3 regions of the Paenibacillus sp. PvR133 genome follow, and region 3 is predicted to be linked to each of the others. Evidence: riboswitches for the same ligand, from Rfam matches in the RefSeq annotation. Region 3 holds a riboswitch; each other region holds the start of a gene.
What was found. A riboswitch is a leader RNA that binds a small molecule or an ion and turns the genes downstream of it on or off. The one in region 3 is predicted to bind glycine.

Region 1 (2,269 bases), 190 kb from region 3:
TTCAAGGTGGGCGACTGAGTCCCCGTTGTGACCTCACCAATGTGTTGTCCTTCTGCGAATACCGGGTAATGGGCGCGTGGGATACCGCGATCAATCATTTCCAGCCCGATCAATTTGCGAGGAATCCCTTGTTCTTTCTGACGTTGCAGTGCTTCTCTACCGATAAAATCTCCTTTATTCAGCTTGACGAAGAAACCTAGACCAGCTTCGAGTGGTGAAATCGTGGCAGATAACTCCTGACCATATAGCGGCAACCGTGCCTCAAAGCGTAGTGTATCCCGAGCACCAAGTCCAGCGGGAATCAGCCCATACGACTCACCGGAACGAAGCAAACCCTCCCATACGGCTGGTGCTTCCGCAGCAGGTATATAAAATTCAAAACCGTCTTCGCCCGTATATCCGGTTCGTGAGACCAGTGCTTTTGCTCCGAACAATGGCACATTCTCATGGAAGCGGAAAGATGCCAGATTCGTAATGTCCGTATCTGCCACGGCTGCGGCAATACGTGCTGCCTCCGGTCCTTGCAACGCTAGCAATGCTATCGCATCAGACACATTCTCCATGTGAACGGATGCAGGCATATGGCGAATTAGCCAATCCCAATCCTTATCGATGTTGGATGCGTTCACAACGAGCATGTAGCGTTCCGGTCCTTTGCAGTAAACAAGTAGGTCGTCTACTACCCCTCCATCGGGGTAACACAGGAGTGAATATTGTGCCTGACCTGGTTCCAACTGGCTGACATCATTCGTGGTCACCCTTTGCAGAAAAGCTTCGGCTTCTTTGCCTTCAACCAAAAATTCGCCCATATGCGATACATCGAATAAACCCGCACGTTGCCGGACGGCCTCATGCTCCTTTTGAATGCCGCTAAACTGAACCGGGAGCTCCCAGCCGCCAAAGTCAATGCAACGAACCCCAGACTGCGTCCCGTAGGACGAATATAGCGGTGTTTTTCGCAAATTAGTCATTATTCCACTCCTATCCGGTGTGATCGGCTAAACAAAAAAAGACAGGCCGAAAAAAACGTATAGACGGCAGTCTACACTCTTTTTTTCAGCTCTGTCCTTGATACCAGAAAGTTACCCCGGTATGTACCGGGTTTCCCCTTGGGTGATCCGCTCCAATAGCGAATGCTCTCCAGAGATGCGTCCGGCAGAGGTCCTTTTGCCTGAGAGATTCACCTGCAATGCAGGTTTACTCCTTCGGCGCTACCTTCGGGATCAACGGTATATTACCTGGCTTTGCAGATAACAACCTGATCCGATTCGCGTGCACTTATGTCTCACAAGCGGCAACAGCTATGCGAATCTTTTTGGCAGTCTCTCCCTCCGCGTTCATCCGCGTTTGCAGTTGTCGGGGTGTTTCCCAAAGCATTTGCTATAACCCATTAATACGCAAATTCATTCAAAATGTCAATAAAAATGTCATCAAAAACAATAGAAAAAACATTTAATATATAAATAAGGATATGTAAGCGTTTGTTATAAGCTATCATATTTTTATATAGTACGCTATATGAGGTGATATGAAGTATTTTTGTTAGTATTATTGACATGAGTGTTCTTGTTGTCATAATCTTAACCTGTCTAGTACAGGTGAGCAAAAGCGATTTTATTCATATGGAAGTGAGGGGAACAGAATGGGTGAAGTAAAGCAGCAACTTTGGTATACAGACGAACATGAGTGGGTTCAGCGGACAGAGAATGGAACGGTACGAATTGGTATTACAGACTTTGCACAGCATCAACTGGGTGATATTGTTTTTGTAGAATTACCTGAGGCGGGAGCAACGATTGAGCAGGGAGCGGAGATCGGTACGATTGAATCGGTGAAGACAGTATCCGACCTTTTTGCTCCGGTGACGGGAACCATACTAAAAGTGAATGAAACGCTGGAAAGTACACCTGAGCTAGTGAATGAATCTCCCTATGAAAAAGGTTGGATGATCGAAGTAGAGATGGATAAAGATGTGGAGGAAGCCTTGGGCAAGCTACTGTCTGCGGATCAGTATGAGCAGTTGATTTCCGATGAGCAATAATGGAGCATTGTAGTATGGAGTAAGAGGGTTATTTGTCTGCTCGATTTTTGTATAAAATAGTCGCTATGATTTGACGTAGCGGCTATTTTTTTGTCTTTTTGCAAACGTAATTACGTGTTTTATTCTGATTTAGAGGGTTGTCCCCATATAAGAATCATACATAATCCAGCACGGTTTTTCGACTAATTTCTATAGCTACAGGTCATATTAAGAAGAATTATGCAGGTA
Region 2 (2,269 bases), 4.1 Mb from region 3:
AGCTGAACCAATCTCAGCCTGGCAGCCTCCCTCCGCGCCAGAAATGAAGGAGTTGTTGGCGATCACGTAGCCAATGGCTCCAGCGGCGAACAGGCCGTTCACCATATGCTCATCATCCCAGCCGAACCGCTCCTGCGCACTGATGAACACACCAGGGATAACCCCACATGAGCCTGCGGTAGGCGTGGCGACAATGCGACCCATGGATGCATTTACCTCCGACACAGAGAGGGCATAAGCCATGGCGAGCGCGGAGGCATCGCCGGAGCAGGTTTCCCCTGACCGCAGATACTCGGCTAGGCGCTTGCCGTCACCGCCCGTCAATCCACTGCGGGATACGGTGTCTTGTGTCTGACCGCGATGAACGGCTTCCTTCATGACTTCATAATAATCAGACATTTGGCGAAAGATTTCTTCCTCCGTTGTATTCGTCTCTTGTACCTGCTCTTGAATCATCAAGCGGCCAATTGTGGTGGATTCTTCAGCGCATAAAGCGCTGATTTCATGCAGATGGCTAAACCGCATCGGATTCAGCTCCTTTTTTCAAATTAATCATCTTAATTTCATACATATGAGGTAAAGAACGCAGTTCCGCAATCAGTTCAGCTGGAGCAGAACTGTCCGTTTCAATGGCGGTGAGTGCTTCACCATCCCGGCCTTTGCGATCTACGTGCATATAGGCAATGTTAATGTGGGCCGCGCCCAGCGCTGAAGTTATCGCGCCCAATGTACCGGGCTTATCCGAGTGGAGAAGCACCAGCGTAGGCAGCTCCCCGGTCAGATTGACCCGGAATTCGTTGAGCTGCTGGACATGGATGCTGCCGCCGCCGATGGAGGAGCCCAGCAGTGTGCGCTGATCCTCGCCCTTCCACAGTTCGAAACGGACAGTGTTCGGATGAGGCGCGGGGAGTCCGCTGACGGCGAATTCCACGGCCATCCCGGCTTGCTCTGCCCATTGCTCGGCATCCGGAATCCGGTGATCGTCCGTATCGTAATTAAGCAGCCCTGCGATGAGCGCCAGGTCTGTACCGTGTCCTTTATACGTGTCGGCAAAGGAGCCGTACAGCGTCATGCGGGCACGGTCAGGCTGCGTCCCGAGCCAGTGCCGGGCAACGCGTGCGAGCCGCACCGCGCCTGCGGTGTGTGAACTGGAAGGTCCGGTCATGGCCGGACCGATAATAGAAAATACATCTTTGAAACGCATGGTGTGGCCCCCTGTATGTTCTAATACCATACTATATGGTATTTCCGCGTCTTTGCGCGGTTATGACGGTTCCTAATGCTGACGCACAATGTGAGCACAAAAAAGGACAGGATAAGGAAGTTTCCCTTATCTCTGTCCTCGTTACCTGAGAGTTTCGTGCGGTGTTCTTACCGCCTTACCCCTTGGGTGGCTTGCGCTCTCTCCAGAGTTGCGTCAGATGACGATACATGGACCTGAGAGATTATCCGCCAGCCGGGTGCTGGCGTCTTGCTCCTTCGGTGCCGCCAGAGTGTAGGCTCCCTGGACAGACTCTCCCGTCATCTTCATTCGCGTATACCGTTCTACATGTCTTCCTTAGGGTAATGTATGCCGTGCTCGGTGTCAATCACAGGGTTCAATTTTTACATAAACAGGTGCGTTTCCAATAAAAAAGATTAAAATTTACATAATTATGGATGAAATCAGGAAGGAATTAGAAGATTGGCGGCTAATCTGATAAAGGACAAGTATATTTATGGAAATCATAGGAGGGATATTGACGTATGGTAAAAGGCTTGCGATTCACAGGTTCACGCTTAAAAGGGATGTTGCATCTAGCAGCGATCGTATCACTGCTGATTGGGATCTTCGTTCCATTCGGTCAGGTCAAGGCGGAGGGAGCATTGACAGTAGCCGAAGCACTTCAGCGCCAAAGCAGTGGAGGTACGGTGACGGTGGAAGGTTACATCGTCGGACATGCTACCGGATCGAAAACGGCTAACTTTTCTTCCCCGTTCGCGAATGATTTTAACGTACTGATTGCCGATCAGGCAAATGAACGTAATACGTCTAATCTGTTGGATGTACAGCTGACTTCAGCGTACAGAGGGCAATATGGGCTATCAGGCCATCCTGAGCTGATCGGCAGCAAAATTCGTGTGACGGGTACACTCGGCGCCTACAATAATTTTGGTGGAGTGAAAAGTCCAAGCGCTGTTGAACTGGTGAGCGGAAGCGAGCCGGGGGAACCAGGCGAACCTGGCAACCCGGGTCAACCCGGTACTACACTGCCGGATGGAAAAGGCA
Region 3 (2,269 bases):
ATAGGTTCGGGTTTCTGCGACTACAATTCCTGATAAGCCGAGCAGGGCAATCAGGTTCGGGAAAGCCATCATTGCGTTAAAGATATCTGCCAGCAGCCAAATCGCATCCAGTTTAATGAACGCGCCCCCGGCAACCAGTAGGATGAACAGATAACGGTATGGCTTAATCCACTTGACCCCAAGCAAATATTCAACACAGCGTTCCCCGTAATAGTTCCAGCCGAGCATGGTGGTGAACGCGAACATAATCAGAATGATTGTGAGCAGTTCTGCCCCCAGCGGGAATGCGCTGGAAAATGCTTGCTGAGTCATCAGGCCCGCATCGGTAGGCCCGCTCCACACACCACTAACCAGTAGCGTCAACCCGGTCATCACACAAATAACCATCGTATCAATAAACACGCCTGTCATGGAAATTAGCCCTTGCTCCGCAGGCCATTTGGTTTTGGCAGCTGCAGCTGCAATCGGTGCGCTTCCCAATCCGGCCTCATTGGCAAAAATACCTCTGGCTACCCCACTTCGCATCGCCAGCATAATCGTAGCTCCGGCAAATCCGCCCGTTGCAGATGTAGTTGAAAATGCCGAATGGAGCACCAGCGCAATTGCGGCAGGAAGTTGGTCAGCAAACCGAATCAGTACGATGAGACAGATCAGTACGTACAAGCCTGTTTTAAAAGGAACGACCTTCGTCGATACCTTGGCAATGCTTTTGAGTCCTCCAATAGTAACCAGTCCTGTAAGGATAGCAATAATCAGGGCCGTTACAATGGGCGGAACGCCGAAACTGTTTTCAGTCGAAGATACAATCGCTTTGACCTGCGGAAACGTTCCAATCCCGAACAACGCTACCAGCATGCCCGAAAAAGCAAACAGCATCGCCAGCGGTTTAAAACGGCGTCCCAGACCTTTCTCAATATAATACATCGGGCCGCCGGAAAATTGCCCATTCCGGTCCTTCACCCGGTATTTTACCGCAAGTACACCTTCCGCATATTTCGTCGCCATCCCAAAAAAGGCTGCAACGACCATCCAGAACAAGGCACCCGGCCCGCCCAGCTTAATGGCTGTCGCTACGCCGACAATACTTCCTGTGCCAACTGTAGCCGCCAACGCTGTACTCAAAGCCGCAAAACTACTTACATCCCCGCTACCTTCATTCGGGGCCTTACCGATCAGCTTGATCGCCAGGGGCAGGCGGAATACCTGCAGCATCTTCAAACGTATGGTCAGCCACAACCCCGTTCCCATGACAAGAATGATGAGAGGCGCCCCCCATATCCAACTGCTAATCGCTTCTAACACATGTACCAAATTCATTTCAACCCGCTCCTCCAGCATATTAGAAAACAAAAAAGAGTCAAATCCGCTGATTCGACTCCTGGAGAGGTTAAAGGCACGAAAAAATACAACCATCTTGCGCAGGTTTCTGCCTCTAATATAAAAAAGCCTAGGGCATTCCCTGTCACAGGTTATTCGCGTCTCTGTCCTTTTGCCTGAGAGTTTAAGCAGATGTTCTCTGCGGTGCACCTTCGGCGCCCAATTAAGGGTCTCTCCAGAGTTCTGTCCGTTTACGGTCCCCGCTTGTTGCTGTAATCAGCCTAAGCACCTGAGAGTTTTGCCCCTTCGGTCGGAACCTTCGTTCCATCTCCCGCAAACATCAACCAGACATATGAAATTTTTATTCATTATACAGAAAACTTTCAGCTTATTACAAGTGAAAAGTTTGTGAAGCCCTCTGAAATATTATTATTGTGTCTATCAAAAAAGCGGGTACAGCAGATTGCATCCTTAGGATGTCCTCTGCTATACCCGCCCGAGATGATATGAAATTACAATTCTTCACCATTGGTTGCTATCACATTTTTATACCAGTTAAATGAGTCCTTTTTGGAGCGTTTGAGCGTTCCGTTACCATCATCATCCAGATCGACGTAAATAAATCCGTAGCGCTTGGACATTTCGGAAGTAGACATGCTCACAAGGTCGATAGGACCCCAGCTGGTGTAACCAATCAGATCAACACCGTCGGCAATTGCTTCCTTCATTTGAACAATATGCTGACGCAAGTAATCAATACGATATGTGTCATGCACAGATCCGTCTTCTTCCACCTTATCATAAGCACCTAGGCCATTTTCCACGATAAACAGCGGCTTTTGGTAGCGGTCATATAACGTGTTCAGCGTAACACGCAGACCGATCGGATCAATTTGCCATCCCCAGTCAGAGGACTGTAAATATGGATTTTTCACCCCGCCAATCAGGTTTC

Region 1: another riboswitch for glycine. It lies ahead of gcvT (glycine cleavage system aminomethyltransferase GcvT); the one in region 3 lies ahead of JOE49_RS25560 (alanine/glycine:cation symporter family protein).
Region 2: another riboswitch for glycine. It lies ahead of sdaAB (L-serine ammonia-lyase, iron-sulfur-dependent subunit beta); the one in region 3 lies ahead of JOE49_RS25560 (alanine/glycine:cation symporter family protein).

What each region holds. Positions count from the first base shown of each region.
Region 1 is NZ_JAFIBS010000001.1:5,661,070-5,663,338, reverse strand. Features, by position in the region: gene gcvT (glycine cleavage system aminomethyltransferase GcvT) at 1-971, opposite strand, end outside; glycine riboswitch at 1,150-1,248, opposite strand; gene gcvH (glycine cleavage system protein GcvH) at 1,643-2,041, shown strand.
Region 2 is NZ_JAFIBS010000001.1:1,741,462-1,743,730, forward strand. Features, by position in the region: gene sdaAA (L-serine ammonia-lyase, iron-sulfur-dependent, subunit alpha) at 1-525, opposite strand, end outside; gene sdaAB (L-serine ammonia-lyase, iron-sulfur-dependent subunit beta) at 515-1,204, opposite strand; glycine riboswitch at 1,416-1,531, opposite strand; gene JOE49_RS07780 (DUF6359 domain-containing protein) at 1,747-2,269, shown strand, end outside.
Region 3 is NZ_JAFIBS010000001.1:5,846,164-5,848,432, forward strand. Features, by position in the region: gene JOE49_RS25560 (alanine/glycine:cation symporter family protein) at 1-1,317, opposite strand, end outside; glycine riboswitch at 1,472-1,566, opposite strand; glycine riboswitch at 1,585-1,661, opposite strand; gene JOE49_RS25565 (glycoside hydrolase family 1 protein) at 1,830-2,269, opposite strand, start outside.